DNA from 2 places in the Klebsiella sp. HN106 genome. Region 2 is predicted to be linked to the other one. Evidence: predicted binding sites of a transcription regulator. Region 2 holds the regulator's gene; the other holds the start of a gene.
The links. The regulator Fur, encoded in region 2, represses iron uptake genes when iron is present. The targets are predictions, from matches to a motif close to ATAATAATGAGAACNACTATCAA.
Positions count from the first base shown of each region.

Region 1: sufA (Fe-S cluster assembly scaffold SufA) is a predicted target of Fur. The motif match lies at 11,326-11,348, and genes of this name have one in related genera.

Region 1 covers NZ_JBLURD010000001.1:809,184-825,533, reverse strand. Annotated here, with positions in the region: gene ppsR (posphoenolpyruvate synthetase regulatory kinase/phosphorylase PpsR) at 58-891, opposite strand; gene ppsA (phosphoenolpyruvate synthase) at 1,234-3,612, shown strand; RNA gene rprA (antisense sRNA RprA) at 3,687-3,794, opposite strand; gene ydiK (AI-2E family transporter YdiK) at 4,007-5,128, opposite strand; gene ydiJ (D-2-hydroxyglutarate dehydrogenase YdiJ) at 5,332-8,388, shown strand; gene menI (1,4-dihydroxy-2-naphthoyl-CoA hydrolase) at 8,385-8,795, shown strand; gene ACSIPU_RS03875 (GlsB/YeaQ/YmgE family stress response membrane protein) at 9,166-9,414, shown strand; gene ACSIPU_RS03870 (hypothetical protein) at 9,534-9,860, opposite strand; gene iraP (anti-adapter protein IraP) at 10,511-10,852, opposite strand; gene sufA (Fe-S cluster assembly scaffold SufA) at 11,390-11,767, shown strand; gene sufB (Fe-S cluster assembly protein SufB) at 11,770-13,257, shown strand; gene sufC (Fe-S cluster assembly ATPase SufC) at 13,274-14,020, shown strand; gene sufD (Fe-S cluster assembly protein SufD) at 13,995-15,269, shown strand; gene sufS (cysteine desulfurase SufS) at 15,266-16,350, shown strand, end outside.
Region 2 covers NZ_JBLURD010000002.1:380,623-396,972, reverse strand. Annotated here, with positions in the region: gene nagE (PTS N-acetyl glucosamine transporter subunit IIABC) at 1-1,335, shown strand, start outside; gene glnS (glutamine--tRNA ligase) at 1,514-3,181, shown strand; gene chiP (chitoporin ChiP) at 3,619-5,022, shown strand; gene chiQ (ChiQ/YbfN family lipoprotein) at 5,070-5,402, shown strand; gene ACSIPU_RS08505 (MFS transporter) at 5,456-6,751, opposite strand; gene tcuB (tricarballylate utilization 4Fe-4S protein TcuB) at 6,806-7,945, opposite strand; gene tcuA (FAD-dependent tricarballylate dehydrogenase TcuA) at 7,932-9,335, opposite strand; gene tcuR (tricarballylate utilization LysR family transcriptional regulator TcuR) at 9,433-10,359, opposite strand; gene fur (ferric iron uptake transcriptional regulator) at 10,487-10,939, opposite strand; gene fldA (flavodoxin FldA) at 11,231-11,761, opposite strand; gene ybfE (LexA regulated protein) at 11,911-12,204, opposite strand; gene ybfF (esterase) at 12,338-13,111, opposite strand; gene seqA (replication initiation negative regulator SeqA) at 13,296-13,844, shown strand; gene pgm (phosphoglucomutase (alpha-D-glucose-1,6-bisphosphate-dependent)) at 13,877-15,517, shown strand; gene ACSIPU_RS08455 (hypothetical protein) at 15,574-15,993, shown strand; gene ACSIPU_RS08450 (DeoR/GlpR family DNA-binding transcription regulator) at 16,318-16,350, shown strand, end outside.

The sequences.
Region 1 (16,350 bases), on a different contig from region 2:
ATCCTGTATAGGCCACGGGTGATAGCATAAACAAATTTTTGATATCGTACTAGTGTGTTAGTACATTCTGCGGCTTAGCCCCATAATATCCATGATTTTGGTGGCGATCTCTTCAACGGAGTAATTGGTACTGTTCAGGCAAGGGATTTTATTTTTGCGATACAGCGCTTCAACTTCGGTGACTTCCATCCGGCACTGGCGCATAGAAGCATAGCGGCTGTTTTCCCGTCGCTCTTCGCGGATGGCCGCCAGCCGCTCCGGATTGATAGTTAAGCCGAATAGTTTGTGCTGGAGCGGCTTAAGCGATGCCGGCAGAATCAGATTGTCCATATCATCGGCGATAAACGGGTAGTTGGCGGCGCGGATACCGTACTGCATCGCCAGGTACAGGCTGGTAGGCGTTTTCCCGCAGCGCGAAACGCCGAGGAGGATCACCTGGGCCTGATCGAGGTTGCGCAGCGAAATCCCGTCATCATGAGCAAGGGTGTAGTCGATAGCGGCGATACGCGCGTCGTATTTGTTCAGATTACCCGGGGTCAGGCCGTGGGTGCGGTGAGCGATTGGCGTCGGGTCCAGGCGTAGCTCCTGCTGAAGGGGGGCCACCAGCGCCTGAACAATATCCTGACAAAAGCCTTCGCTTTGCACGATGATATCGCGGATCTCCGGCAGCACGATGGAATAGAACACCAGCGGTCGAATACCGGTCTGCTGGAAGATGGCGTCAATTTGTTCCTTCACGGCGCGCGCGCGGCTGATATTTTCGACAAACGGCAGGGTTACGCTGCTGGTGGCTACCGGGAATTGCGACATGACCGCATGACCCAGAACTTCCGCCGTAATAGCGGTACCGTCGGAAATATAAAATACGTGGCGATCTACAGCACTTTCCATTTTGACCATCCGGTATAAAGAGTTTAATTAGCTGAAAGCAGATATTAAATTTAAGCATATCACTCCAGGCTTTGTCTCAAATTTAAAAAGTGAAACGCTATTTTTATTTTTAATGAAAAGGTTGGTTCATTTTTCGCAACTGCGTATCTTTTGTATCAAATTTCATCAGATTTTAGAAGAATCATTGGCTTAGCTATATCCGGAAAAGAATCCTAAAAACGAAAAAATAATTTGCTTGAACGATTCACCGTTTTTTTCAACGGCATAATTATGTCAGGATAAATCCCGTAGTCGATCGTGAATTATTTATCACTGGTATTAAATCACAAAAGGATTGTCTCGATGTCCAACAATGGCTCGTCACCGCTGGTGCTTTGGTATAACCAACTCGGCATGAATGATGTAGACAGGGTTGGGGGCAAAAATGCCTCCCTTGGTGAAATGATTACAAATCTGTCAGGTATGGGTGTGTCCGTACCGAACGGGTTTGCCACCACCGCTGATGCTTTTAATCAGTTTTTGGACCAAAGCGGCGTGAACCAGCGCATCTATGAACTGCTGGATGAAACCGACATTGACGACGTTTCCGCATTAGCGAAAGCGGGCGCGCAGATCCGTCAGTGGATCATTGATACGCCGTTCCAGAGCGAACTGGAAAATGCGATTCGCGACGCGTATACCCAGCTGTCCGCCGATGACGCTGAGGCCTCCTTTGCCGTGCGCTCCTCCGCAACGGCGGAAGATATGCCGGATGCCTCCTTCGCCGGTCAGCAAGAGACATTCCTTAACGTGCAGGGCTTTGACGCCGTGCTCGTCGCGGTGAAGCACGTGTTTGCTTCGCTGTTTAACGATCGCGCCATTTCCTATCGCGTGCATCAGGGTTACGATCACCGCGGCGTGGCTCTATCCGCCGGGGTACAGCGGATGGTGCGCTCCGATCTGGCATCATCCGGCGTAATGTTCTCCATCGATACCGAATCCGGATTCGATCAGGTGGTGTTTATCACCTCCGCCTGGGGGCTTGGCGAGATGGTGGTGCAGGGGGCGGTGAACCCCGATGAGTTCTACGTCCATAAACCGACGCTGGAAGCGGGACGGCCGGCGATTGTTCGCCGCACCATGGGGTCGAAAAAGATCCGCATGGTTTATGCTCCAACTCAGGAGCACGGCAAGCAGGTGCGTATCGAAGACGTGCCGCAGGCGCAGCGCGACGTTTTCTCGTTGACCGACGCGGAAGTGCAGGAGCTGGCCCAGCAGGCAGTGCAAATCGAGAAGCACTACAACCGCCCGATGGATATCGAATGGGCGAAAGATGGCCATACCGGTAAGCTGTTTATCGTCCAGGCGCGTCCGGAAACCGTCCGTTCGCGCGGCCAGGTGATGGAGCGTTATACCCTCCATGCGCAAGGGCAGATTATTTCGGAAGGGCGCGCGATCGGCCACCGCATCGGCGCGGGTCCGGTGAAAGTCATTCATGATATCAGCGAAATGAACCGTATCGAGCCCGGCGACGTTCTCGTGACCGACATGACCGACCCGGACTGGGAACCGATCATGAAAAAAGCGGCGGCGATCGTCACCAACCGCGGCGGGCGGACCTGTCATGCGGCGATTATCGCGCGTGAGCTGGGGATTCCGGCGGTAGTGGGCTGCGGCAACGCCACCGATCGCATCCAGGAAAACCAGAATGTAACCGTCTCCTGCGCCGAGGGCGATACCGGCTACGTCTATGCCGAAATTCTCGACTTCAGCGTCAAGAGTTCCACCGTCGGCGATATGCCGGATCTGCCGCTGAAAATTATGATGAACGTCGGTAACCCGGACCGGGCTTTCGACTTTGCCTGCCTGCCGAACGAAGGCGTGGGCCTGGCGCGTCTGGAGTTTATTATCAACCGGATGATCGGCGTTCACCCGCGCGCGCTGCTGGAGTTTGACGATCAGGAACCGGGTCTGCAGAACGAAATCCGCGAGCTGATGAAAGGTTACGACTCGCCGAGAGAGTTTTACGTCGGTCGCCTGACCGAGGGTATTTCGACGCTTGGCGCGGCATTTTTCCCGAAACGGGTCATCGTGCGCCTTTCCGACTTCAAATCTAACGAATACGCCAACCTGGTCGGCGGCGAGCGTTATGAGCCGGAAGAAGAAAATCCGATGCTGGGCTTCCGCGGGGCTGGCCGCTATGTCTCCGAAAGCTTCCGTGACTGCTTCGCGCTGGAGTGTGAAGCAGTAAAACGCGTGCGTAACGATATGGGCCTGACTAACGTCGAAATCATGGTGCCGTTTGTTCGTACCGTCGCGCAGGCAAAAGCGGTGGTTGAAGAGCTGGCGCGCCAGGGCCTCAAGCGCGGCGAGAACGGCCTCAAGCTGATTATGATGTGTGAAATCCCATCGAATGCGCTGCTGGCTGAGCAGTTCCTCGAATACTTCGACGGTTTCTCCATTGGTTCCAACGATATGACGCAGCTGGCGCTGGGTCTGGATCGCGACTCCGGCGTGGTCTCCGAGCTGTTCGATGAGCGTAACGACGCGGTGAAAGCGCTGCTGTCGATGGCTATCCGCGCGGCGAAGAAACAGGGTAAATACGTCGGTATCTGCGGGCAGGGTCCGTCAGACCATGAAGATTTTGCCGCCTGGCTGATGGAAGAGGGAATCGATAGCCTTTCCCTCAATCCGGATACCGTGGTGCAAACCTGGCTTGGCCTGGCGGAGCTGAATAAGTAAGTTTTTCGCTAAACAAAATGCGCAATCCCCGTCAGCAATGGCGGGGATTTTTTGTTTCAGCCGTCAGCGTACGGGCAAAAAAAAGCCCATCGTGGGAGATGGGCAAAGACTACACACAGCAATTCGTTGTTTCACTCAGGGGATTTCCATGCTTATAAATCAAGGCATTGATTTATAACCGTGAGCTAATACTAGGCACTGAGGCTTTTTGCGTCGATCGGATTCCTCTCAATAGTTAAATTAAGGTAAAGAATCTGCGAAGCAAATGTGGTTAGTGGGCAGAGGAATGCGGACTGTTGTGAGGAATATATTAGTGTTTCTTAATATTTGAGGGCGGTGTGCCCGACAGCGGTCGAGGCGCAATGGCAAAAGGCGGGTTCCCCCGCCCGTTGACTTATTTATCCTGCGAGGCTCGGGTATTGAGCTCGCTAAGCTCCTCAAGCACCAGATCGGGATCTTTCGGCGGCGGCGGCGCTTCGTTAACCCACGCGTCGTATAGTCGCCAGGAGACCGCCAGCAGAACCGGCCCGATAAACAGGCCAATCATGCCGAAAGCCACCAGACCGCCGATAACGCCGGAAAGGATCAGAATCATCGGCAGGTCGGCGCCCATACGAATCAATAGCGGGCGGATAAAATTGTCCATGGTGCCCACTACGCAGCTCCACACCAGCAGTACGGTACCCCAGGTGGTATCGCCGCTCCAGTAGAGCCAGATAATTGACGGCACCAGAACCAGTAAAGGCCCCAGCTGGACAAGACAGGTAAAAATCATCACCACGGTGAGCAGCGCCGCGTAGGGAACGCCGCTGACCGCGAGACCAATACCGCCGAGCACCGCCTGGGCCAGGGCCGTCACGACCACTCCCAGCGCCACGGCGCGAATTGCCTGACCGGCGAGGATCACCGCCGCGTCGCCGCGTTTGGCGGCCAGACGGGTAGCGAAGTGGCGGAAACCATAGGCGACCTGTTCACCACGCCAGTACAGCAGCGCGCTAAACAGTAGCATAAGACCGCAGTAGACCAGCAGCTTGCCGATATGCGCCGCCTGACCAACAAACCAGGTGGTGGTGGTGCCGAGATAAGGGCGAATTTTAGTCATAATCGCCGTGCCCCCCATCTCCAGCAAATTATGCCAGCCGGTGTACAGCTTATCGCCGATCAGCGGAACCGTATTCAGCCACGCCAGATCCGGCGGGGTAAAGTTGCCGCTGGTCACCACTTTTATTAATGGCACGCTGTTGTCCACCAGACTATTGACCAGTAGCGCAATAGGAATAACGAAGAGTAAAAAAAGCAGCAGGGTCATTACCAGTACGGCCAGAGAGCGTTTGCCGAAAAGCAGGCTCTGCAGGCGCAAAAGTACCGGCCAGGTCGCGATGACCACCGTACCGGCCCACGCAAATGACAGAATAAATGGCTGAACGACCCACAGACAGGAAATAATAATCAGGGACAAAAACAGCACCGACAGCAGAACTTGCGGTATATCCCGGGGCTGATTGGGGTTAATCATAGTGAAATTTTACCTTTGCAGTCGCGTCAAAAGGCTGACGCAGCGTAATTCCATGTACTGATAATAATATCAATAAGTTCGCGCGCCTGATTTTGCCCTTAATTCTGGCGGGCGCATATGAAAAAAATGTGATAAAAAGTTGGGTGCGTCACGCAAACGATTAATCACTTACAACACAACATAGTCAGGCAGGGTCGAGCGTCATGATCCCACAGATTTCTCAAGCGCCAGGTGTCGTTCAACTGGTGCTGAATTTTTTGCAGGTACTGGAGCAACAGGGTTTTACCGGCGATACCGCCACCAGCTACGCCGACAGGCTAACGATGGCAACTGATAACAGTGTATATCAGCTGTTGCCGGATGCGATTTTATTCCCCCGTTCCACGGCAGACGTGGCTCTGCTGGCAAGACTGGCGGCGGAAGAGCGTTTTAAAACGCTGATCTTTACCCCGCGCGGAGGCGGCACCGGTACGAATGGCCAGGCGCTGAACGCCGGGATCATTGTCGATATGTCCCGCTATATGAACCGCATTATTGAAATCAACCCCGAAGAAGGGTGGGTGCGGGTGGAGGCGGGGGTCATTAAGGACCAGCTTAATCAGTTTCTTAAACCGTACGGCTACTTTTTTGCGCCGGAGCTGTCGACCAGCAACCGCGCCACGCTTGGCGGGATGATCAACACCGACGCCTCCGGGCAGGGGTCGCTGGTCTACGGTAAAACCTCCGATCACGTACTCGGGGTGCGCTCGGTGCTGATCGGCGGCGATATTCTTGACACTCAGCCAATCCCGGCGGCGCTGGCGGAAACCCTGGGCGCAGAACAGTCGGCGATCGGGCGAATCTATCGCACGGTATATCAACGCTGCAAAGCGCAGCGGCAGCTGGTTATCGATAAATTCCCGAAACTTAACCGTTTCCTCACAGGTTACGATCTGCGCCACGTGTTCAACGACGACATGAGCGAATTTGATCTGACCCGAATCCTGACCGGTTCCGAAGGCACGCTGGCGTTTATTACCGAAGCGCGGCTGGATATCACCCGTTTGCCGAAAGTGCGCCGGCTGGTCAACGTTAAGTACGATTCCTTTAACTCTGCGCTGCGCAACGCGCCGTTTATGGTGGAAGCGAAGGCGCTTTCGGTCGAAACGGTCGACTCGAAGGTGCTCAATCTGGCGCGGGAGGATATTGTCTGGCATTCGGTTAGCGAGCTCATTACCGACGTTGCGGATAAGGAGATGCTGGGGCTGAATATCGTCGAGTTCGCCGGTGATGACGCCGAACTGATTGATGGCCAGGTGACGACCCTGTGTCAGCGCCTGGATGAACTGATAGCACGCAACGAGGCGGGCGTAATCGGCTGGCAGGTTTGTCACGAGCTGGACGGCGTCGAGCGCATCTACGCGATGCGGAAAAAAGCGGTTGGGCTGCTGGGGAATGCCAAAGGGGCCGCCAAACCGATACCTTTCGCCGAAGATACCTGCGTGCCGCCGGAACACCTGGCCGATTATATTGCTGAATTCCGTGAGCTGCTCGACGGCCACGGGCTGAGCTACGGTATGTTTGGTCATGTCGATGCCGGCGTGCTGCACGTGCGGCCGGCGCTGGATATGTGTGACCCGCAGCAAGAGATGCTGATGAAGCGGATCTCCGATGACGTGGTCGCGTTAACCGCTAAGTACGGCGGTCTGCTGTGGGGGGAACACGGCAAGGGTTTTCGCGCTGAATACAGTCCGGCATTCTTCGGCGAAGAGCTGTTCGGCGAACTGCGCAAAATTAAAGCCGCGTTTGACCCGGATAACCGTCTGAACCCGGGTAAAATCTGTCCTCCGGAAGGCGTTGATGCGCCGATGATGAAGGTGGATGCGGTCAAGCGCGGGACATTCGATCGGCAGATCCCCATCGCCGTGCGCAGCTCGTGGCGCGGCGCGATGGAGTGTAACGGCAATGGCCTGTGCTTCAACTTTGATGCCAAAAGCCCGATGTGCCCGTCGATGAAGGTCAGCAACCACCGTATTCACTCGCCGAAAGGGCGGGCAACGCTGGTGCGTGAATGGCTGCGCCTGCTGGCGGACCGCGGCATCGACCCCAATCAGCTGGAAAAAGATCTGCCGGAAAAACGCGCCAGCCTGCGTACTCTGGTGGAGCGTACCCGCAATAGCTGGCACGCACGTAAAGGCGAGTACGATTTCTCCCATGAGGTTAAAGAGGCGATGTCCGGCTGTCTGGCCTGTAAAGCCTGCTCGACCCAGTGTCCGATTAAAATCGACGTTCCGGAGTTCCGTTCGCGTTTCCTGCAGCTTTACCATAGCCGCTATTTGCGCCCGGTTCGCGACCATCTGGTGGCGACGGTTGAATCCTACGCGCCGCTGATGGCGCATGCGCCAAAGACCTTCAACTTCTTTATCAATCAGCCGTGGATGCGCAAGCTATCGGAAAAGCATATTGGTATGGTTGATCTTCCGCTGCTTTCCGTCCCATCGTTGAAGCAGCAGATGGTCGGCCACCGTTCGGCGAATACCACCCTGGAACAGCTGGAAGCGCTGAGCCCTGAGCAGAGGGCGAAGAGGGTGCTGGTGGTTCAGGATCCCTTCACCAGCTATTACGATGCGCAGGTGGTTGCCGACTTTGTTCGCCTGATCGAGAAAGTGGGATACCAGCCGGTGCTGCTGCCGTTCTCTCCCAACGGCAAGGCGCAGCATATTAAGGGCTTTCTGACGCGATTCGCGCGCACCGCGCAGAAAACTGCCGACTTCCTTAACCGCGTGGCCCAGCTCGGCATGCCGATGGTGGGTGTCGATCCGGCGCTGGTGCTCTGCTATCGCGATGAATACAACCAGGTGCTGGGCGACAAGCGCGGCGATTTTCGCGTGATGCTGGTGCATGAATGGTTGCCGCAGGCGTTGACGGAAACCGCAGCGCAGGATCAAGGCGGCGAGTCGTGGTATCTGTTTGGTCACTGTACTGAGGTGACGGCGCTTCCCGCTTCTACCCGGCAGTGGGCGGATATCTTCGCACGCTTTGGCGCGAAGCTGGAAAACGTTAACGTGGGCTGCTGCGGTATGGCCGGGACCTACGGTCATGAAGTGAAGAATCACGCCAATTCGCTGGCCATCTACGCGCTCTCCTGGCAGCAGGCGATGCAGCGCCTGCCGCGCAACCGCTGTCTGGTCACCGGCTACTCCTGCCGTAGCCAGGTGAAGCGTATTGAAGGCAGCGGCGTACGCCATCCGCTGCAGGCGCTACTGGAGATTATGGGATGATTTGGAAACGTCACAGCACGCTGGAGCAGTTGAACGCGATGGGCGACGGGAACATGGTCGGCCTGCTGGATATACGCTTCGAGGCCATGACCGACGAGACCATCGCCGCGACCATGCCGGTAGACAGCCGTACCCATCAGCCGTTTGGCCTGCTGCACGGCGGCGCATCGGTAGTATTAGCGGAAACGTTAGGTTCGGTGGCGGGCTACCTGTGCAGCGAAGGCGAACAGAAGGTGGTCGGTCTGGAGGTCAATGCCAACCATATTCGTTCGGTGCGCAGCGGGAGGGTTCGCGGCGTGTGCCGGGCGCTGCACGTCGGCTCCCGTCACCAGGTGTGGCAGATCGACATTACTGATGAGCAGGGGCGTCTTTGCTGTTCGTCGCGGTTGACCACAGCCGTAATTTAAGTCAATTAAGGGGGAAGATTTCCCCCTTAATACTTATTACCTGCCATCCTTCATCACCGCTGAACGTACCTACGCTATATCCGCTAGCTGCCGGTTTGCACTGTTATTTGTATTGAGATTCAACCAGGCCCAATGTTAACGCTTTATAAGAAAAGTCCTGGCTTAACTTTGCTGCTCACCAGGGATTATTAGCCTTCTACCTTTTATATTCTTTGGTCGCTTATTTGTGCGACATCTTTAGCGCGTAGACCATTATGTTTGATATGACAAGCCCATCCATGTTAAATATAAATTTATCAAACATCGTTAATATTTATGCTAATATTTTTAATACCAGAATTTACAAGGTAACAAGAGGACGGAGTTAGCTATGGGTATCATTTCATGGATCATTTTTGGGCTTATTGCCGGTATTTTAGCCAAGTGGATTATGCCGGGGAAAGACGGCGGCGGGTTTATCGTTACCGTAATTCTCGGTGTCATCGGTGCAGTTGTCGGGGGTTGGATTAGTACTTTCTTCGGCTTTGGCCGGGTCGACGGTTTTAATTTCGGCAGCTTTGTCGTCGCGGTGATTGGTGCGCTGGTCGTACTCTTCATCTACCGTAAGATCAGAAGCTAACCGCACCAGCAACGCCATAAAGTGCAGAGGCTGCCGCCATTGTCGGCAGCCTTTTTAATATCTCTAAAATGTCCGAGTGTTTAATTTCCCCTCTTTCATTCTATTACCACGATACGCGCTTACAGCGCGGGCATATCGGGGACCGGCACGACTTCAACGCGCACTTCATAATGTTTAGCTTTGCTGGCTGGAATCAGCGGCGTGAGTTTATTGATCGTTTCGACCGGATTATCGGTGGCTACGGTGGCGGAGAAAATAACCGGTTTTTTCGGCGGCACAGGGAAAGGCATTGGGCCATAACCCTGAGTCAGCTCGAAGGGGGGATGGCCAGCATTATGCGCCTCAGCCGCCGGTGAGGGCGTTTCGGCTTTCTCTGCATCGGCGGCGAACGCGCTGGTGACGGTAATCGAAACGACGGCGAAGAGCGCAATGATAGTTTTTTTCATTTTTGTTACCTCATAAGTATGTCGATAAAAGCTTAGAGGCAACGCTTTTGGCAAACAATCCCACGGCGGGCGAATCCTATGAATCTCCTTATTTCTTCACGAATGTGAAAGCCTGTCCGCGACGGTGAGGCTTACGAAATTTAAGGGGGAAATGGGGTTAATCGAGCAAAACGCTAATAATTAACAGGACGACCATACACATCGACATGACATCTGTTTCTATATCCATAGTTCAGTACAACACAGGTTCCCGATCGGTCGCCGTTGCGACATTGCGTGAAAAGATGAAGGAAATTTAGCAGCGCATTCTACAGGAGCCAGCCGGTACTGAATAAATCTTTATTTCTGTGAAATGACAGCACTTATAATGAAAACGAATAGGTTTCGTTGCATGAATGGATTCGCGTTAGTGAGGGGGCAAACAGCGTCTCAATTTGGCATATTGGTCGGGTGGCGCGTCAGGCGGCGCGGGAGCCAGAGGGGCAATGGGAGGCAAATGCCATCGTCCCGCCGGATACGCACGTGAAGAAAATATTAATACCGTTTATTGGCCGCCGCGCCTCGTTATGCGCAGCGCGGCATCAATCGATGCCACGGTGGACGCCGACGCGGCGAACAGGCGGCAGGACTTCGCTGGAGCAGGGCTCCGCTTAGTCCACGCGTTTGCCTTTGGCTGCCTCTCCGCCGCCGAGTGCGTCTTGATTAATTTTATCTTCGTGGGTATTAATCAATTGCGTGAGCGCTATTTGCTCCTGAAATTTAGTCAGCAGAAGCTCAGCGTCGGATTTAAGAATATCTTCCGATGATTCAAGCACCGAGTTAATTGCTTTGGTCACATTCCCAACCAGCTCCGCGACCCCTCCTTCCTCGCCAATGGCAAGCATCAATGCGCTTATCAGCAGCGACTGGGCCTCAACCTGCGCAGCAAGCTGCTTGTTTTCTGCATCCATCGCTGAAATTTTCGCGATGATGCTGAGAATGACATTATTCATGATAATCCTTAAATCAATGAGTTAAACGCCGAAGATCACGCTGGTTATATTCGTTGCAGGATCAGCGAAATATCCATTGAAGATAAATATGCCAGAAAATATATCATCAGTGGTAGTGGGGTATTTTCATTATCGGTTGCAGGCGATCCGTCGCTATGGCTTTATCTCAATGTGCTGTCAGATGATTTTGCTGCCGGCACGCTGGCTTGTTGCGGCCTGAAGCGTGTAACTCATTGAATGTCCAGCAAGTAGATGAAAAGTGCTTTTTCCCGCGCCTATTTTATAAATCGGTATTTTCGATACATCTTTGCCATTGCCTGCAATTAAGTGCGCCAAACGTCAATATCTTATTATTTTTCAATATATTAAAACAGAAATTCGCAGGCTGAAAACGCCGAGCACAGGGTCTATGCTTATAAAAAGCGCAAGAAATGAGCCAGCGGGGACAATACCCCTTCTCCGGATGGGTTGAAGTGATAATCATTATCACTAACATAGTGGGTATGCCCTGATGGCGTCAACCTATGAGGTAGAGCGATGGATTCACATGCAGGAACTTTTAATCCCGAAGATTTCAGCTGGCGCGGCCTGGCGATGACCCCAGCCGCCGCCGCCCATATTCGCGAACTGGTCAGCAAACAACCCGACAAGCAGGGGCTACGCCTGGGCGTTAAAACCAGCGGCTGCGCCGGCTTTGGCTACGTTCTCGAACTCATCGCTGAACCGGAGCAGGACGATCTGCTTTTTGAGCGCGATGGCGCGAAACTGTGGGCGCCGCTGCAGGCCATGCCGTTTATCGATGGCACCGAGCTCGACTACGTCCGCGAAGGTTTAAACCAGATTTTTAAATTTCATAACCCCAAAGCGCAGCACGAATGCGGCTGCGGCGAAAGTTTTGGCGTTCAGGCGGAGTAACTATGTCTCGTAATACTGAAGCAACTGACGATGTCAAAACCTGGAGCGGCGGGCCACTCAACTATAAAGAGGGCTTTTTTACCCAGCTACAGACCGATGAGCTGGCGAAAGGCATAAATGAAGAGGTGGTTCGGGCGATTTCGGCACGCCGCAATGAACCAGAATGGATGCTGGAGTTTCGTCTGAACGCCTTCAAGGCCTGGCAGGCAATGGAAGAGCCGCACTGGCTGAAAGCGCACTACGACAAGCTGAATTATCAGGATTACAGCTATTACTCAGCGCCCTCCTGCGGCAACTGCGATGACGCCTGCGCTTCTGAGCCCGGAGCTCTACAGCAAACGGGGTCCAGTGCGTTTCTGACCAGCGAAGTCGAAGAGGCGTTTAACCTTCTCGGCGTACCGGTTCGCGAAGGGCGGGAGGTGGCCGTCGACGCCATTTTTGACTCGGTTTCCGTGGCGACCACCTATCGCGAAAAGCTGGCGGAGCAGGGGATTATTTTCTGCTCCTTCGGCGAAGCGATTCACGATCACCCTGAACTGGTCAGGAAATACCTCGGCACCGTAGTACCGGGCAACGACAACTTCTTTGCCGCCCTTAACGCGGCGGTAGCCTCCGACGGCACCTTTATCTATGTGCCCAAAGGCGTGCGCTGCCCGATGGAGCTGTCGACCTATTTCCGCATCAACGCCGAGAAAACCGGCCAGTTCGAACGCACCATACTGGTCGCCGACGAAGGCAGCTACGTGAGCTATATCGAAGGCTGTTCGGCGCCGGTACGCGATAGCTACCAGCTGCACGCGGCGGTGGTGGAGGTGATTATTCATAAAGATGCCGAGGTGAAGTACTCCACGGTGCAAAACTGGTTCCCCGGCGACAATAATACCGGCGGGATCCTTAATTTCGTGACCAAGCGCGCCCTGTGCGAAGGCGAGAACAGCAAAATGTCGTGGACCCAGTCGGAAACCGGCTCGGCGATCACCTGGAAGTATCCGAGCTGTATTCTGCGCGGCGATAACTCCATTGGCGAGTTCTTCTCGGTAGCGCTGACCAGCGGCCACCAGCAGGCGGACACCGGCACCAAGATGATCCATATCGGCAAAAACACCCGTTCGACGATTATCTCGAAGGGGATTTCAGCCGGCCACAGCCAGAACAGCTATCGCGGCCTGGTCAAAATCATGCCCACCGCGACCAACGCGCGCAACTTCACCCAGTGCGACTCCATGCTGATTGGCCCGGACAGCGGGGCGCATACCTTCCCGTATGTAGAATGCCGTAATAACAGCGCGCAGCTTGAGCACGAAGCGACCACCTCCCGTATCGGCGAAGATCAGCTGTTCTACTGTCTGCAGCGCGGAATCAGCGAAGATGATGCCATCTCGATGATCGTTAACGGTTTCTGTAAGGATGTCTTCTCAGAGCTGCCGCTGGAGTTTGCCGTAGAAGCGCAAAAATTACTGGCGATTAGCCTTGAACACAGCGTCGGCTGATAACAAAGGAAATAAGATGTTAAGTATAAAAAATTTGCAGGTCGCCGTTGAAGACAAAGAGATCCTGCGCGGACTGAATCTGGACGTTCGCCCCGGCGAAGTGCATGCCATTATGGGCCCGAACGGTTCCGGTAAAAGTACGCTCTCCGCCACGCTTGCCGGACGTGAAGACTATGAGGTGACCGGCGGCAGCGTGGAGTTTAAAGGCAAAGATCTGCTGGAACTCTCCCCTGAAGATCGCGCCGGCGAGGGCATCTTCATGGCCTTTCAGTATCCGGTTGAAATTCCCGGCGTCAGCAATCAGTTTTTCCTGCAAACCGCGCTGAACGCCGTGCGCAGCTACCGCGGCCAGGAGCAGCTTGACCGTTTTGACTTTCAGGACCTGATGGAGGACAAAATTAAGCTGCTGAAAATGCCGGAGGATCTGCTGACCCGCTCGGTTAACGTCGGCTTCTCCGGCGGCGAGAAAAAGCGCAACGATATCCTGCAGATGGCGGTGCTGGAACCGGAGCTGTGCATCCTGGACGAGTCGGACTCCGGGCTGGATATCGACGCCCTGAAGATTGTTTCCGACGGCGTCAACTCGCTGCGCGACGGCAAGCGCTCGTTTATTATCGTCACCCACTATCAGCGCATTCTCGACTATATCAAGCCGGATTACGTCCACGTGCTGTACCAGGGGCGGATTGTTAAATCCGGCGATTTTACTCTGGTCAAACAACTGGAGGAGCAGGGCTATGGCTGGCTTACCGAACAGCAGTAACGCGCTGCAGCAGTGGCACCATCTGTTTGAAGCGCAAAGCGAGCAGCGCAGCCCGCAGGCGCATCAGCATTTGCAACAGCTTCTGCGGCTGGGGCTGCCGACGCGTAAACATGAAAACTGGAAATATACGCCGCTGGATGCGTTACTGAACCATACTTTTGTCGCTGCGGAACCGCAGACGCTGACGGCGGCCCAACGCGACGCGCTGGGGCTGGCGGTGGACGCATGGCGTCTGGTTTTTGTCGACGGCCAGTTTAACGAACGCCTGAGCGACGACCTGACCGCCAGCGGCTTTGAGGTGCGGGTAGATAACGACCGTCAGCCGCTGCCTGAAGCCGTTCAGCCCGAAGTTTTTCTGCATTTGACCGAAAGCCTGGCGACCAGCGTCACCCATATCCGGGTCGGGCGCCACCAGCGACCGGAAAAGCCGCTGCTGATCGTGCACATGACGCGCGGGCTGGCGGGCGATGAAATGAACACCGCCCACTATCGCCACCATCTGGAGCTGGAGAGCGGCGCGCAGGCGACTATTATCGAACACTATCTGAGCCTCAACGACGCTGCCCATTTTACCGGCGCAAGGCTGACGATGTCCGTGGCGGATAACGCCCACCTGCAGCATATCAAGCTGGCGTTTGAAAATGCGCAAAGCTACCACTTTGCCCATAACGATTTGGCCCTCGGACGCGACGCCTCCGCCTTCAGCAGCAGTTTTCTGCTCGGCGCCTCGGTACTGCGCCACCACACCAGCACGCAGTTGAACGGTGAAAACAGCAACCTGCGGATTAACTCGCTGGCGATGCCGGTTAACAACGAAGTGTGCGACAGCCGCACCTGGCTCGATCATAAGGTCGGATACTGTAACAGCCGTCAGCTGCACAAAACCATCGTCAACGATAAAGGGCGCGCGGTGTTTAATGGACTGATCAACGTCGCCCAGCATGCGATTAAAACCGATGGCCAGATGACCAACAATAATTTGCTGCTTGGCCGCCTGTCCGAAGTGGATACCAAGCCGCAGCTGGAAATCTACGCTGATGACGTGAAGTGCAGCCACGGCGCGACCATCGGGCGCATTGATGATGAACAGCTGTTTTATCTGCGTTCGCGCGGCATTACGCAGCAGGCGGCGCAGCAGATGATTCTTTACGCCTTTGCCGCGGAGCTCACGGAAGCGATCGATGATGAGGCGCTCAGGCAGCAGATACTGGCGCGTATTGGCCAGCGTTTGCCGGGAGGTAAAGCATGACATTTTCTGTGGAACGCGTGCGCGCGGATTTTCCCGTGCTTAATCGCGAGGTGAACGGTCAGCCGCTGGCCTACCTTGATAGCGCCGCCAGCGCGCAGAAGCCGGAAGCGGTGATCAACGCTGAGGCGGAGTTTTACCGCCACGGCTATGCGGCGGTACACCGCGGCATTCATACCCTTAGCGCGGAAGCCACGGCGCGGATGGAGCAGGTGCGTCAGCAGGGGGCGACGTTCCTGAATGCCCGATCGGCAGAAGAGCTGGTGTTTGTTCGCGGTACCACGGAAGGCATTAATCTGGTAGCGAACAGTTGGGGCAATGCTAACGTCGGCGCAGGGGACAATATCATCGTCAGCGCGATGGAGCATCACGCCAATATCGTGCCGTGGCAGATGCTGTGCGCCAGGGTGGGCGCCGAACTGCGGGTCATCCCGCTGAATCAGGACGGTACGCTGCAGCTCGATGCCATCCCCGGCCTGTTTGATGAGCGCACCCGGCTGCTGGCTATTACCCAGGTGTCTAACGTGCTGGGAACCGAAAACCCGGTCGCCGCCCTGGTGGCTTTAGCCCATCAGCACGGCGCCAAAGTGCTGGTGGACGGCGCGCAGGCGGTGATGCACCATCCGGTGGACGTGCAGGCTCTGGACTGTGATTTCTACGCATTTTCCGCGCATAAGCTTTACGGCCCCACCGGTATCGGCATGCTCTACGTTAAGCAGGATATCCTGCAGGATATGGCGCCTTGGGAAGGGGGCGGGTCGATGATCGCCACGGTCAGCCTGACGCAAGGCACGACCTGGACAAAAGCGCCGTGGCGCTTCGAGGCGGGAACGCCGAACACTGGCGGTATCATCGGGCTGGGGGCGGCGCTGGATTACGTCAGCGCGCTGGGTCTGACGCAGATCGCGGAATATGAACAAACCCTGATGCGCTACGCGCTGCAGGCGCTGGAGAGCGTGGCGGATTTAACCCTTTATGGTCCGCAAAATCGGCTCGGGGTGATTGCCTTTAATCTCGGCAAGCATCATGCCTACGATGTCGGCAGCTTCCTGGATAACTACGGCATTGCGGTACGTACCGGGCA
Region 2 (16,350 bases):
GCTGCTGGCGCGGTATTCCACGGTGATATCAACCGCTTCTATGCCGGTGACGGCACCGCGGGGATGTTTATGTCCGGCTTCTTCCCGATCATGATGTTCGGTCTGCCGGGCGCGGCGCTGGCGATGTACTTCGCGGCGCCTAAAGAGCGTCGTCCTATGGTCGGCGGTATGCTGCTGTCGGTTGCCATCACCGCATTCCTGACCGGTGTGACTGAGCCGCTGGAATTCCTGTTCATGTTCCTGGCGCCGCTGCTGTATCTCCTGCACGCTATCCTGACCGGCATCAGCCTGTTCGTTGCGACGGCGCTGGGTATCCATGCGGGCTTCTCTTTCTCTGCAGGCGCTATCGACTATGTTCTGATGTACAGCCTGCCGGCAGCCAGCAAGAACGTCTGGATGCTGATTGTGATGGGTGTTGTCTTCTTCGTTATCTACTTCCTGCTGTTCAGCGCGGTAATCCGCATGTTCAATCTGAAAACGCCGGGTCGTGAAGATAAAGTGGATGATGTGGTCACTGAAGAAGCCAACAGCAATACCGAAGAGGGCTTAACCCAGTTGGCGACCAACTACATTGCGGCGGTTGGCGGTACCGATAACCTGAAAGCGATCGATGCCTGCATTACCCGCCTGCGCCTGACCGTTGCGGACTCCGCGCTGGTAAACGATGCGGCCTGTAAGCGCCTCGGTGCTTCCGGTGTGGTTAAACTGAACAAGCAGACCATCCAGGTTATCGTCGGTGCGAAAGCCGAATCCGTCGGTGATGAAATGAAGAAAGTGGTTGCCCGCGGCCCGGTTGCCGCAGCAGCAGCGACTTCAAACAGCGCGCCCGCAGCCGCTCCGGCCGCTAAACCGCAGGCCGTCGCTAACGCGAAAACCGTCGAAGCGCTGGTTTCGCCGATTACTGGCGACATTGTGGCCCTGGAGCAGGTGCCGGATGAAGCCTTCGCCAGCAAAGCCGTCGGCGACGGCGTGGCGGTGAAACCGACCGATAAGATTGTTGTTGCGCCGGCAGCGGGCACCGTAGTGAAGATTTTCAACACTAACCATGCTTTCTGTCTGGAGACGGAAAACGGCGCGGAAATCGTCGTCCATATGGGTATCGATACCGTTGCGCTTAACGGCCAGGGCTTTAAACGCCTGGTGGAAGAGGGCGCGGAAGTGAAAGCGGGTCAGCCGATTCTGGAACTGGATCTTGAGTTCCTGAACGCTAACGCACGTTCGATGATTAGCCCGGTCGTATGCAGCAACAGCGACGACTACAGCGCGCTGGTTATCCAGGCAACCGGCAAGGTTGTAGCGGGCCAGACGCCGTTGTACGAAATTAAAGGCAAATAAGACTCCTGAGTGGCGTTTATGCCTCGGCGGCGCAGCGAAACCTGCGCCGCTTTTTTTTACCGCAAACAACCCCATAATCTCCTTCTGATACGTATTTTGCGTAACTAATAGTTGTCTCTACGCCCTGCTTGTAAGATCATGTGCCGTTATACGTTGTTTACGCTTTGAGGAACCCACGATGAGTGAGGCAGAAGCCCGCCCGACTAACTTTATTCGTCAGATCATTGATGAAGATCTGGCTACTGGTAAGCACACCACCGTTCATACCCGTTTTCCACCGGAACCGAACGGCTATCTGCACATTGGCCACGCAAAATCTATTTGCCTGAACTTTGGTATCGCTCAGGATTACCAGGGCCAATGCAACCTGCGTTTCGATGACACCAACCCGGTGAAAGAAGATATCGAATACGTTGAGTCGATTAAAAACGACGTGCAGTGGTTAGGTTTCCACTGGTCCGGGGATGTTTGCTACTCGTCTGATTATTTCGATCAGCTGCACCAGTATGCGGTTGAATTAATCAATAAAGGCCTGGCCTACGTTGATGAACTGTCAGCGGATGAGATCCGTGAGTACCGCGGCACCCTGAAAGAGCCGGGTAAAAATAGCCCGTATCGCGATCGCAGCGTGGAAGAGAACCTGGCGCTGTTTGAAAAAATGCGTAGCGGTGGATTTGCCGAGGGTAAAGCCTGCCTGCGCGCGAAAATCGATATGGCTTCGCCGTTTATCGTGATGCGCGATCCGGTACTGTACCGTATTAAGTTTGCCGATCACCATCAGACCGGAAGCAAGTGGTGCATCTACCCGATGTACGACTTTACCCACTGCATCAGCGATGCGCTGGAAGGAATTACCCACTCTCTGTGTACTCTCGAGTTTCAGGATAACCGCCGCCTGTACGATTGGGTGCTGGATAACATCAGCATTCCCGTGCATCCGCGTCAGTATGAATTCTCGCGCCTCAACCTTGAATACACCGTGATGTCCAAGCGTAAGTTGAATCAGCTGGTGACGGAAAAACACGTCGAAGGCTGGGATGACCCGCGTATGCCGACCATTTCCGGCCTGCGCCGTCGCGGCTATACCGCAGAGTCTATCCGCGAGTTCTGCAAACGCATCGGCGTGACCAAGCAGGACAACACTATCGAAATCGCTGCCCTGGAATCCTGCATCCGCGAAGATTTGAACGAAAATGCTCCGCGTGCCATGGCCGTTATCGACCCGGTTAAGCTGGTGATCGAAAACTATCCGCAGGGCGGCAGCGAAATCGTCACTATGCCGAATCATCCCAATAAACCGGAGATGGGCAGCCGCGAGGTGCCGTTCAGCGGCGAAATCTGGATCGATCGCGCCGATTTCCGCGAGGAAGCGAACAAGCAGTACAAGCGTCTGGTGCTGGGCAAAGAAGTTCGCCTGCGCAATGCTTACGTCATCAAAGCGGAGCGCGTGGAGAAAGATGCGGAAGGCAATATCACCACGATTTTCTGTACCTATGATGCCGACACCCTGAGCAAAGATCCGGCCGACGGCCGCAAGGTGAAGGGCGTGATTCACTGGGTGAGCGCGGCGCACGCGCTGCCGGTCGAAATCCGTCTGTACGATCGCCTGTTCAGCGTACCGAACCCGGGCGCGGCGGAGGATTTCCTCTCGGTGATGAACCCGGAATCGCTGGTTATCAAACAGGGTTTTGCCGAGCCAAGCCTGGCGCAGGCGCAGCCGGAAAAAGCGTATCAGTTCGAGCGCGAAGGGTATTTCTGCCTGGATAGCCGCTATGCAACCGCAACCAATCTGGTGTTTAACCGCACCGTCGGTCTGCGCGATACATGGGCAAAAGTCGGCGCGTAATTCTCCGCCGCGAATGACAACGCCGCTTACAGCGGCGTTTTTTTTATTCAGAATCAGAGAATTAAAATCTCATATTTTCGCGATGCGAATTAATCTTGTTTACAGATTGTAATAAACGCGATTTTTACCCCTTTCCCTTTATCCCCTGGAAATATGTAATCGCTTTCATTTCTCTTAATTTTGTCAGTTTTTGCAAGCACTTCCCCCGCTAAATGTGTGACTTCTAAGACTGAAACAAAAAGACATAAATTATGTGCGCTTTGTCATAATCTTCATCTTTGGTCGGCGAAAGAGATTGATAATTCGCGTCACGAAAAATAGTCTATAGCCAGTGGTTATGCGAATTTTTACCGCACCACTTTTAAAGTATTTTTATTTTATTTTTTGCGTGTTGCCCCTGGTAACCGCACTTTTAAAACGTCAAAGAGGATATGCATATGCGTACGTTTAGTGGCAAACGTAGTACGCTGGCGCTGGCTATTGCCGGTGTCACAGCCCTGTCAGGATTTGCAATGGTGCCGGATGCAAAAGCAGAAGGGTTCATTGATGATTCAACGTTAACCGGCGGCATCTATTACTGGCAACGTGAACGCGACCGTAAAGATGTCACCGACGGCGACAAATATAAAACTAACCTGTCGCACTCTACCTGGAACGCCAACCTCGACTTCCAGTCCGGCTACGCCGCCGATATGTTCGGCATTGACGTTGCTGCCTTTACCGCCATCGAAATGGGCGAAAGCAGCGAGAGCGGTCACCCGAACGAAATCGCTTTCTCCTCGCGCAATAAAACCTACGACGAAGACTATTCCGGCGATAAGAGCGGGATCAGCCTGTATAAAGCTGCCGCAAAATTTAAATTTGGTCCGGCGTGGGCGCGCGCGGGCTATATTCAGCCAACCGGCCAAACGCTGCTGGCTCCGCACTGGAGCTTTATGCCCGGCACCTATCAGGGCGCGGAAGCCGGCGCTAATTTTGACTATGGCGACGCGGGCGCGCTGAGTTTCTCCTATATGTGGACGAACGAGTATAAAGCGCCGTGGCATATTGAGATGGATGAGTTTTACCAGAACGATAAGAAAACCAAGGTGGATTACCTTCACTCTCTCGGCGCCAAATATGATTTTAAAAACGACCTGGTGCTGGAAGCGGCATTTGGTCAGGCCCAGGGTTACATCGACCAGTATTTTGCCAAAGCCAGCTATAAATTTGATGTTGCAGGCACGCCGTTAACCACCAGCTATCAGTTCTACGGCACCCGCGATAAAGTCAGCAACGGCGGGGCTAACGATATTTATGACGGCACCGCGTGGCTGCAGGCATTGACCTTTGGCTATAAGGTGGCCGACGTGCTGGACCTGCGTCTGGAAGGAACCTGGGTTAAAGCTGACGGCCAGCAGGGCTACTTCCTGCAGCGTATGACGCCAACCTACGCCTCTTCTAACGGTCGGCTGGATATCTGGTGGGATAACCGCTCGGACTTCAACGCCAACGGTGAAAAAGCGGTGTTCTTCGGCGCGATGTATGACATGAAGAACTGGAACATGCCGGGCTGGGCCTTTGGCGCATCCTATGTCTATGCCTGGGATGCGAAGCCGGGCAGAATGTCCTCGCCTGATGCCTACTACAACCCAGATAAACGCCTGGAAGAGTCCGCCTATAGCCTGGACGCCATGTATACCGTTCAGGAAGGGCGCGCGAAGGGCACGCTGTTCAAACTCCACTTTACGCAATACGACAACCACTCTGATATCCCGAGCTGGAGCGGCGGTTACGGCAACATCTTCCAGGATGAGCGCGACGTGAAGTTCATGGTTATCGCACCGTTCACCATTTTCTGATGCCTGAGCGGCGGGCGTGAGCCTGCCGCAATATCCCGAGGTTATTTATGAAGAAGTTACTGCTTGTCGCTATTATGGCAACAGGCCTGGTTGCCTGTACGCAGTCGCCAGCGCCGAAAGAAGACTCAAAGTTGAGAGACGCCTACAGCGCCTGCATTACTAGCGCGGAGGGGAACCCGGATAAGCTTGAAGCCTGTCAGAGCGTACTGAACGTGCTTAAGCAAGAGAAACAGCACCAGCAGTTCGCCACCCAGGAAAGCGTGCGGGTGCTGGACTATCAACAGTGTATCCAGGCGCGCAAAACCGGTAACGATCAGGCCGTGCAGGCGCGCTGCGACCAGCTCTGGAAAGAGATCCGCAGCAACAATACGCCTCGTTAATCCAGGCGGAGACGGGCAAAGCGGGCGGAGCGTAAACTCCGCCCGCGGCTATTTTAGCGGGGTATTTCTGCTGGCTGATAGCTGCGGCTCAGGCGAGTAAAGAGCATGGCAGTTGCGGCAAGTCCGCATAGCGCAGCGCACATCAGCCACCAGCCCGGCGAGCTTTTATCCCCGGTGATCTCGACCAGCGCGGTGGAAATAGCCGGCGTCAGGCCGCCAAAGATAGCGGTGGCGAGGCTAAAGGCTAACGAAAAGCCCACGGTGCGGACGTAGACCGGCATCACTTCGGTCAGCGCCGCGACCATCGCGCCGTTATACATACCGAAGAAAAACGAGAACCAGAGCAGGACCAGCGTCATACGGGTAAAATCCGGCGCGGCGGTGAGCCAGTGCATCACCGGCCAGGTGGTAAACAGCGCCAGCAGGGTGATGCCCATCAGCACCGGACGACGGCCTATTCTGTCAGAAATTGCCCCGCCAATCGGTAACCAGATAAAGTTAGAGATGCCGACCAGCATGGTGACCAGCAGGCTATCGCGAGCGCTCAGATGCAGCACGGCTCTCCCGTAGGTTGGGGTATAAACGGTAATAAAGTAAAAAGTGGTCGTGGTCATCGCCACCAGTAAGGTGCCCGCCGAGATGATGCGCCAGTTTTTTACAATCGTGCTCAGGATTTCTCGGGTATCAGGACGATGTTTACGCTGCAGGAAAGCTTCGGTTTCCTGTAGCGAACGCCGCAGTACAAAAATCAGCGGAATGATCAGACAACCAATAAAGAAGGGGATACGCCAGCCCCATTCGGCGATCTCATCATGGCCAAGCGTTTCGTTTAGCGCGTAGCCAATCAGCGCCGCGACCACGATAGCCACCTGCTGGCTGGCGGATTGCCAGCTGGTATAGAACCCCTTTTTCCCCGGGGTGGCGATTTCCGACAGGTAGACCGACACGCCGCCGAGCTCTACGCCCGCCGAGAATCCCTGCAGCAGACGGCCGACTAATACCAGAATGGGGGCGAGAACGCCGATGGCGTGATAGCCGGGGACCAGTGCTATCAGCAGTGTCCCGCAGCCCATAATCGCCAGCGTCACCATCAGCCCTTTACGCCGCCCGATTCTGTCGATATAGGCCCCCAGCACTATCGCCCCGATAGGGCGCATCAGGAAGCCCGAACCAAACACGGCGAAGGTGAGCATTAACGCCGCAAACTCACTTTCCGCCGGAAAGAACGTTCTGGCGATGTAGGTGGCGTAAAAACCGAACAGAAAAAAGTCGAATTGCTCGAGAAAATTACCGCTGGTCACGCGGAGAATAGCGCCGAAGGTACCGGCGCGCGATGATGATTGCGTCATAGGGGTTGCTCTCCATTGTCTTTATCTTGTTTTTATAGAGGTAAGAGGAGCGGACTAGTCGCCTGCGACTGCCGCCTGTTTTCCGCGCCGTTTCTCAATTGCCCACTTGAGTAACGCCGCACACCGATAAAATCCGTGGGCAAATTTTCCGTATGGCAGGGTTAAAAACAGCGCCATCACAACGCCGAGATGAATGGCGAGCAGGACGCCCATCCACGAGGTATCGCGCCCTGCCAGCAGGGCCAGTCCGGTCAGGCTGGTTAAAAACAGCAGCAAAATAAAGCCGCGATCCATCGGTTTTTGCCGCGCATCGCCGTGCAGCGGCGAGCGGCGCAGGTTTAGCCATAGCAAACCCGCCGGGCCGACCAGCAGGCCGATACCGCCGAGCGTGCCCAGTACAACCGGTACGCTGAAGAACGGGTAGGGGGCTTCCCAGCCGGCGATATAGTGATAACCCGTAGCCACCACGGTGGCGGCGAAACAGAGCAGAAAACCGTAGAAGGTAAAGTGATGGAAACGGCGGCGCATCAGGGTAAACGCGTCATCAGCCTCGTTGCAGCCTTTACCGTGCCCGCCGTCGAGATACTTCAGCGTGAGCGCATTATGCGAGGCTGTAGCGATGTCGATAGCCTGAGGCTGACCCGGTGAAATCTCGCGCCAGAAGCGGATCACCCCGCTCATCAGTAACCCTATGGCCAGAATGAAGACCGAGCCAAACATCCAGGCCAGCAGGTTATGGGGAAATATCCGGTAAAAATCGCCGGCCAGCGGTGGATGAAGCAGCGAGCCATTGAGCCCCATCGCCAATAGCAAAAAGAGGATCAAACCGGCGACCAGCGCCAGCACCGTGGTCACGCCGGCCCGACGGTAAAGGCTGCTGAAAGCCGCGGGTTGGGCATAGTGCTGATAGGTTTCCAGGCGGACTTCCGCCATCGCTTTCGGGACATTAATGGCAAACTCGTGCGGCGGCGCATACTGGCAGGCATGCAGGCAGGCGCCGCAGTTGTGGCACAGGTTGGCCAGGTAGTTAATATCCGCTTTACCAAAAGCCAGGCGCTGAGTCATGGCCGGAAACACGGCGCAAAACCCTTCGCAATAGCGGCAGGCGTTACAGACCTGCATCACCCGTTCAACTTCCGCTTCCGGCTCGGTGATGATCTGCGCGTCGATAATCAACTTTTCAAGCGACTTCATGATGTATCTCCTGCTGTGCCGCACGGGCGGCCTGCTGGCCGGCAATGCGGCCGAACGTCGTACCAATCGACATGCCTACGCCGGCGGTATAGCCTTTGCCCAACACGTTGCCGGCCATCATTTCGCCAGCAACGAACAGGTTACGGCTGGGTTTGCCCGCAAAATGGACGGCGGCGCGTTCATTGACGTACAGTCCGAGGTAGGTGAAAGTGATCCCCGGGCGCAAGGCGTAACCGTAGTAAGGCGGCGAATCGATGGGCCGCGCCCAGTGGGTTTTCGGTGGGGTCAGGCCTGATGTTGCGCAGTTATCAAGGCAGGTATGATCGAACTGGCCCGGCACGCAGGCGGCGTTATAGTGCGCGATGGTTTGCGCCAGACGCGCCGCGTCCAGCCCCAGTTGGCGAGCCAGTTCTTCGATAGTATTGGCCTGGGCGCCGGGAAAAACCGGCGGCATAAAGTGACCGATCGCTTTGCTGTCGATAATTGAATAGCCGATTTGTCCCGGCTGGTGGGCGACCAGCCGCCCCCAGATGGCATAACGTTTGGGCCAGAAATCTTCCCCTTCATCATAAAAGCGCTCGGCGTCGCGGTTTACGACCACGCCCAGCGATACGCAGTCCACGCGGGTGCAGATCCCGCCATCATAGAGCGGTGCCCGGGCGTCTATGGCGACGCAGTGTGACTGCGAGGGATCGCCGATAACGTCAGCCCCGGCGTCGATCATATATTTCAGCAGCACGCCCTGGTTAAAGCGGGTTCCGCGGATGAGAAAGTTATCGGCTGGCCATTCGCCGCGATCGTTCTGTCCCCACGCTTCGCGCAGCCACTCGCGGTTAGACTCAAAGCCGCCGGCGGCGAGGACGCAGGTTTTTGCGGCAATCCTTTCTTCACCCGCCAGCGCGGCGACGAATTCGCCGTTATATAATTCGAGCGCCTGGACCGGGGTGTTGTAGCGGATCTGTACACCCATCTGCTCCGCGCTGCGGTAATAAGCATTTATAAGAGCCTTGCCGCCGCCCATGAAAAAGGCGTTGGTGCGGGCGACGTGCAGTGCGCCGGAGAGCGGCGGCTGAAAGTTAACTCCGTGCTGGCGCATCCAGTCCCGGCACTGTGATGAGGTACGGATCACCAGCCGCGCCAGCGCTTCGTTGGTATTACCCTCGGTGACGCGCAGCAGATCCTGCCAGTACTCTTCTTCCGGATAGCTGTCGACCAGCACATCCTGCGGAGCATCGTGCATACAGCGAAGGTTCCGCGTGTGCTGAGAGTTTCCGCCGCGCCATTCTTTCGGCGCGGCCTCCAGCAGCAGCACGGACGCGCCGGATTCCCGGGCGGTCAAGGCGGCGCATAGCGCAGCGTTGCCGCCGCCAATCACCAGTACATCCACCATTTTTGGCTCCATTACGGTTTGCTTTATTGTTAAATTTGTAATGGAAATGTATGCGCTCAGGGCGGCAGGACGCTATGGCGTATTGCTAAAGAGGGGTTTAGTGTGCGTAAAGGCTGGCGCCAGGCCAGCGGCCAGATTCGACCAGCTGACGCATGACTTTTGCCAGTATGACTCGCGCGGCGAGACCCGATGGGGTCAGTTCATCATCGGAAAGACTGACGAGAAAATTAGGCCGACTGAGTATCGGATTGTTGATGCCGATCACTCTCAGGGGCTCGCCGTCGAGATGAGAAATCGCTGCTCCCGGCTGCAAAGTGGCGCCGAGGCCGTCGCGCACGGCGCGCATCAGCAGGGCCAGACCGTCGATTTCAGCGACCACATCGACATTAAGCGCATGCTCCTGGCACATCGCCTCCAGCCTGCCGCGCAGCCCATGCCCCAGGCTTGGCATAATCAGCGGGACAGCGGAGAGCTGGTCCGGCGAGATGCTATCGTCGGGAAGGGGAGCCAGTACCTTATGGGTGCCAATCAGAAACAGACGCTCTTCAAGAATCGGCCTGGCGCTCCAGCGCACAAGCTTCTCCTTCTGGAACACGATCGCTAAATCGAGCTGACGGGTGTTGATCATGCGTTCAAGGTTGCCGGAGAGACTTTCTACCAGATGCAGGCGGACGTCGGCATAGCTTTCGCGCATCGCGTTGATAAAGGGTACGCCGAGCACAGAGGCGGTGCTGGGGGCCATGCCGACGCTGACGTGGCCAGATAGCCGCGCCTCGCGCGCAGCAAGAACCGCATCATCAGCGTGACGCAGCGCCAGCTGCGCCTGTGAATAGAAGGCGAGGCCAGCGCTGGTGGGCATTACACCGCGAGACGTCCGTTGTAGCAGGCGAATGGCGAGTTCATTTTCCAGGCGCGCCATTTGTTGGCTAAGCGCGGAGACGCCGATATTCAGGTCAAGCGCGGCGCGGCCCATACTGCCGGTTTCAATAATGCGCACAAAATAGCGTAGCTGGCGAAGCTCCATAAGCACTCCGTATAAAGCAGGATGCACCGACAGTAAACGTATTCAGGCGCGAGAGGAAGAGGCGGCAGATGGCGGGCAAAAAAAAGCCAACCCGCAGGCTGGCTTTGGCTGATAAACGATGCGGTGATTATTTCTCTACCGCGTCGTGGGCATGTTCATCTTCGCGGCAGTCGCCTTCTGCACAGTGGCCGTACAGGTACAGACTGTGGTTGGTGAGGCGAATACCGTGTCTGGCGGCAATCTCACGCTGGCGCGCTTCGATGGAATCATCGCTAAACTCGATCACTTTGCCGCAGTCCAGGCAAATCAGATGATCGTGATGGTGCTGCTGCGTCAGTTCAAAAACGGATTTACCGCCTTCGAAATTATGACGGGTGACGATACCGGCGTCGTCAAACTGGTTCAGTACGCGGTAGACGGTGGCCAGGCCAATCTCTTCACCCATATCAATCAGGCGTTTGTATAAGTCTTCCGCACTGACATGATGGTTATCCGGTCCTTGCAGCACTTCCAGGATTTTTAATCTCGGAAGCGTCACTTTCAGGCCAGCTTTCTTTAATGCGGTATTGTTGTCAGTCATGCGGAATCTGTCCTGTTGCTAAACGATCTACTTCCATCAGCGGAAGTAATACAGAGAATCACCCGATGTAATGCGTCTCATTATAGAACTGCCATGGTGAAATGAAAACTGCAAGCATCGGGCCTTGTATGCTGTCAAAAACGAGGCACTCGCTACAAAGTGCTTCACGCGACCCCGTTAAATCAGAGGACATTGTACAGATATGTGATTAAAAGTTAAAAACTTGTAGCTATAACTTTGATTGCTTTTATCTATCAATTCGGCGAAATATGGTGATTACGCCGTTTAGACTCAGGCATTCTTGATTTCTTCGAGGTGCAGCTCCTCGGAAATCTGTTTTACCCATTTTTCGACGCGTTCGTTAGTCAGTTCAGGCTGACGGTCTTCGTCGATAGCCAGACCGACAAAATGATCGTCATCGGCCAGGCCTTTAGAGGCTTCAAAATGGTAGCCAGCGGTCGGCCAATGGCCAACGATAGTTGCGCCGCGCGGTTCGATGATATCGCGAATGGTGCCCAGCGCATCGCAGAAGTATTCAGCATAGTCTTCCTGGTCGCCGCAGCCAAAGAGGGCTACCAGTTTGCCATTAAAATCGATCTCTTCCAGCGTCGGGAAGAAATCGTCCCAATCGCACTGGGCTTCACCGTAGTACCAGGTTGGGATGCCGAGCAGCAGGATATCGTGAGCTTCCAGATCCTCTTTGCTGCTTTTGGCAATGTCGTGAACATCAGCAACATCTTTACCAAGCTGCTTTTGAATCATTTTTGCAATATTTTCGGTGTTGCCGGTGTCGCTGCCAAAAAAGATGCCGATGATTGCCATGAGTAAAATAACCTCTTGAAACTTAATGATGTGGTAGTGGCGTAATGCCCGCAGATAGGGGCAATGATAGCAGAACTGAGAAGGGCGCGGAAACAGCAATCACGCCCAACTGCACACTCTGCTACATGAAAGCTTATTTTTTGAGGGTTTTAGGCTTTATCCTGGCCGCGCAGGGCTGCCAGCTGGGTCATCAGCATCTCTTCGATCAGATCGCTGCGGTTCATGTTACGGGCTTCGGCCAGCTCATTGAGCGCATCGACCGCATCGGCATTGAGCTTAAGCTCCACGCGCTTCAGGCCGCGGCTCTTGTCGCGTTTAAGCTGATTGCGTTTGTTGATGCGCAGCTGTTCATCGCGCGAAAGCGGATTCGTTTTCGGTCTTCCCGGCCGACGCTCAGTTGCGAACAAATCTAATGTCGTACGGTCCGTTTGTTCTTTTGCCATGATTCAGAGTGACTTCGGGGGAAACAAGCTATCGGGCATAGCCGACGCAGACAGCGCGCCATAATACATCAGGCGGCGGGCTGCGCCAACGGCCGCGGACATTAAGCCGCGCGGTCGAGTATATTTTAGGCAGTTACGCGGCGATAGAGGTCAAATAACGGCGAATGGCGCGGATCACAGCCTCCGGTTTTTCAGCATGCACCCAGTGTCCGGCGCCGGCGATAACGTGCGCCCGAGCTTCGGGAAACTGCGCCAGCAGCGCGTCACGACAGGCATCGGTCACGTAAGGGGAGTTGCCGCCGGGGATAAACTGCGCCGGATGCGGCCATGCCGGGACGGTTTGCCAGCCGACGATGTTGTCGTACTGCTCCCACAGCACCGGTACGTTAAAACGCCACTGGCCATCCACAAAGGATTTCAGCAGAAACTGAACCACGCCCTCTTCATTAAGGTGTTGACGCATGACCGTCGTTGCCTGCTGACGCGTAGCGGCGCCCGCATCGGTAACGGCGTTGATGGCAGCAAAAATTTCATCATGGCGGCGGACGTGATAATCCACCGGGGCGATATCAATAGCTACCAGGCCTGCGATGCGCTCTGGCGCCAGCGCGCTCAGCGTCATCACCGCTTTGCCGCCCATAGAGTGACCAATAAAGGTGGCTTTCTCAATCTGCGATTCATTGAGAGTATCAAGCAGATCCTCAGCCATCGCGGCGTAGGTCATCTCCGGCGCGCGCGGGGAGAGACCGTGGTTTCGCATGTCGACCTGCACCGTATCGTGATCGACAACCAGATCGCGGGCGAGGATCCCAAGGTTGTCCAGGCTGCCAAAAAGGCCGTGGACCAGGACGATAGGGGGATTATTGTGCTGATTCTGTGCAGATTGCGCTCGGCTATTTAATTTCATGGCAAAGTTCTTTTTTTCGCTCCGTCGGGTTAGGGTATTATGTTGAACATTCTGCCATCCGGCTGCAAGACCCGGAAGATTTCTGAGTTTTGCCGTCATCCTGGTTTGACGCTATCCGCGGTTGGGATTTGTCCCTATAATCCCGACAACTTGTATTCAGAAAAAGATATCGCACTGGATTAAGATGAAAACAATTGAAGTTGATGATGAACTCTATAGCTATATTGCCAGCCACACCAAGCATATTGGCGAGAGTGCATCCGACATTTTACGGCGCATGTTGAAGTTTTCCGCCGTTTCCCAGCCTGCCGCACCGGTAGCGAAAGCCGCTCCGGCACCGGCGCCAACGCCTGTCGTTGACGTGAAGCCCGCTAATCCTCTGAAGGATAAAGTTCGCGCGATGCGTGAGCTGCTGTTATCTGATGAGTATGCCGAACAAAAGCGCGCGGTAAACCGATTCATGCTGGTTCTGACTACCCTCTACACCTTAGACAGCAAAGCGTTTGCCGAGGCCACCGAGTCTCTGCACGGGCGCACCCGCGTCTATTTCGCTGAAGATGAGCGCACGCTGCAGAAAAACGGTAATCAGACTAAGCCTAAGCAGGTCCCCGGTACGCCGTGGTGGGTTATCACAAATACCAATACCGGTCGCAAATGCAGCATGATCGAACACATCATGCAGTCCATGCAGTTCCCTGCGGAATTGATCGAAAAGGTTTGCGGTACGATCTAGTCATTTAACTTTTGCACCAGAAGGATCAGGCAATGGCAATCGATAAGCGCGCAGGTCAACCTGCGCAACAGAGTGATTTGATTAACGTCGCCCAACTGACTGCCCAGTACTATGTGCTGAAGCCGGAAGTAGGCAATGCGGAACATGCGGTGAAGTTTGGCACCTCCGGCCATCGCGGCAGCGCGGCGCGCCATAACTTCAACGAGCAGCATATTCTGGCGATTGCCCAGGCAATTGCTGAAGACCGCGCGAAGAACGGGATCACCGGCCCATGCTACGTCGGGAAGGACACCCACGCGCTCTCCGAACCTGCCTTTATTTCCGTACTGGAAGTGCTGGCGGCGAACGGGGTTGACGTTATCGTGCAGGAAAACAACGGTTTCACCCCGACGCCGGCGATTTCCAATGCGATTCTGGTGCACAACAAAAAGGGCGGCCCGCTGGCTGACGGTATTGTTATTACGCCGTCCCACAACCCACCGGAAGACGGCGGTATCAAATACAACCCGCCGAACGGCGGCCCGGCTGATACCAACGTCACCAAAGTGGTCGAAAACCGCGCCAACGAACTGCTGGCGGCGGGTCTGCAGGGCGTGAAGCGTATGACGCTTGATGCGGCGCTGGCCTCCGGTCACGTCAAAGAGCAGGATCTGGTGCAGCCGTTTGTTGAGGGATTAGCGGATATCGTCGACATGGCGGCGATCCAGAAAGCCGGACTGACGCTGGGCGTCGATCCGCTGGGCGGCTCCGGTATCGAATACTGGAAGCGTATCGCCGAGCATTACAACCTAAACCTGACTATCGTGAATGACCACGTGGATCAGACTTTCCGCTTTATGCACCTCGATAAAGACGGCGCAATCCGTATGGACTGCTCCTCCGAGTGCGCGATGGCGGGCCTGCTGGCGCTGCGCGACAAGTTTGACCTGGCTTTCGCCAACGACCCGGATTACGACCGCCACGGTATCGTCACGCCGGCCGGGTTAATGAACCCGAACCACTACCTGGCGGTGGCGATTAACTACCTGTTCCAGCATCGCCCGCAGTGGGGCAAAGATGTTGCGGTGGGTAAAACCCTGGTCTCCTCGGCGATGATTGACCGCGTAGTCAACGATCTGGGCCGCAAGCTGGTGGAAGTACCGGTTGGCTTTAAGTGGTTCGTTGATGGCCTGTTCGACGGTAGCTTCGGCTTCGGCGGCGAAGAGAGCGCGGGGGCGTCGTTCCTGCGCTTTGACGGGACGCCGTGGTCCACTGACAAAGACGGCATCATCATGTGCCTGCTGGCGGCGGAAATCACCGCGGTGACCGGGAAAAACCCGCAGCAGCACTACGACGAGCTGGCAGAGCGCTTCGGCGCGCCAAGCTACAATCGTCTGCAGGCTTCCGCGACTTCAGCCCAGAAAGCGGCGCTGTCTAAGCTCTCTCCGGAAATGGTGAGCGCCAGCACCCTGGCAGGCGATCCGATTACCGCGCGTCTGACTGCGGCTCCGGGCAACGGGGCGGCGATTGGCGGTCTGAAAGTGATGACCGACAACGGCTGGTTCGCCGCGCGTCCGTCAGGTACCGAAGATGCCTACAAAATCTACTGTGAAAGCTTCCTCGGCGCTGAACACCGTCAGCAGATTGAAAAAGAAGCGGTGGAGATTGTCAGCGAAGTGCTGAAAAACGCCTAATCTCCCACATGATAATCAGGCCCGTTTCAGGGCCTGATTTTTTTCGCAAGGCGGCGATGAAACTAAAACGTAAACACGTCTTCCGGTTCTGGGGCGGGATGGATCTCTTTTATCTCATCCAGTTTCTCGGCTGGAATCTTTACCATCAGCGCCTGCCTTTCTACGACGACATCCTCTCTTATCTCCAGCTTGTACCCACCCTTGGCCCCGCGGCCGCCTGGCTGTTCCCGCTGAATGTGCTGCTGATTGTCACTATTCCCGTGTCGATGGTTCTCCTCTGGCGGCAGAGCCGCTATGCCCTGCGGTTGGCCTGTGCGCAAACGCCCCTGCGGCTGGCCTTTATGCTGCCCTCACTTTCGCTGGTGCTATGGGGCGCGCAGGTCCTGGGAGTTAAAGGCGCGGCTTTCTTTATCGCTCTGCTGCTGGTCTCTGAGGCGGCAAAATTGATGACGTTATGGCGATGGCGAAAGATTTAACTTTTCGCGTTATCTTCACGGGGCAGGGGTATCCGGTAACACGGTGACCGAATCGGGCATAAACGGGTATCAGGTCGTTGACCGGGTTTGCCCGTTTTGCCGAATTAACTACCGGAGCAGGTGAACAATCACGGCTAATTCTGCGATTTTAGTCACAAATTTCTCGTGATTAAAATGAAATTTCCCATATATATATATGATCTACTTCAAATTAAAAAAAGCTAAAAGCTTGTTTTGATTTTGTATGATTTATGTCACTTACTGATATGGATGATTTTGTTATATTTATGTCATTAAATCCTGGATGCTTTCTTGAGAACTTATATGTTACAAGTTAAACGTCACTCATTAATTGTG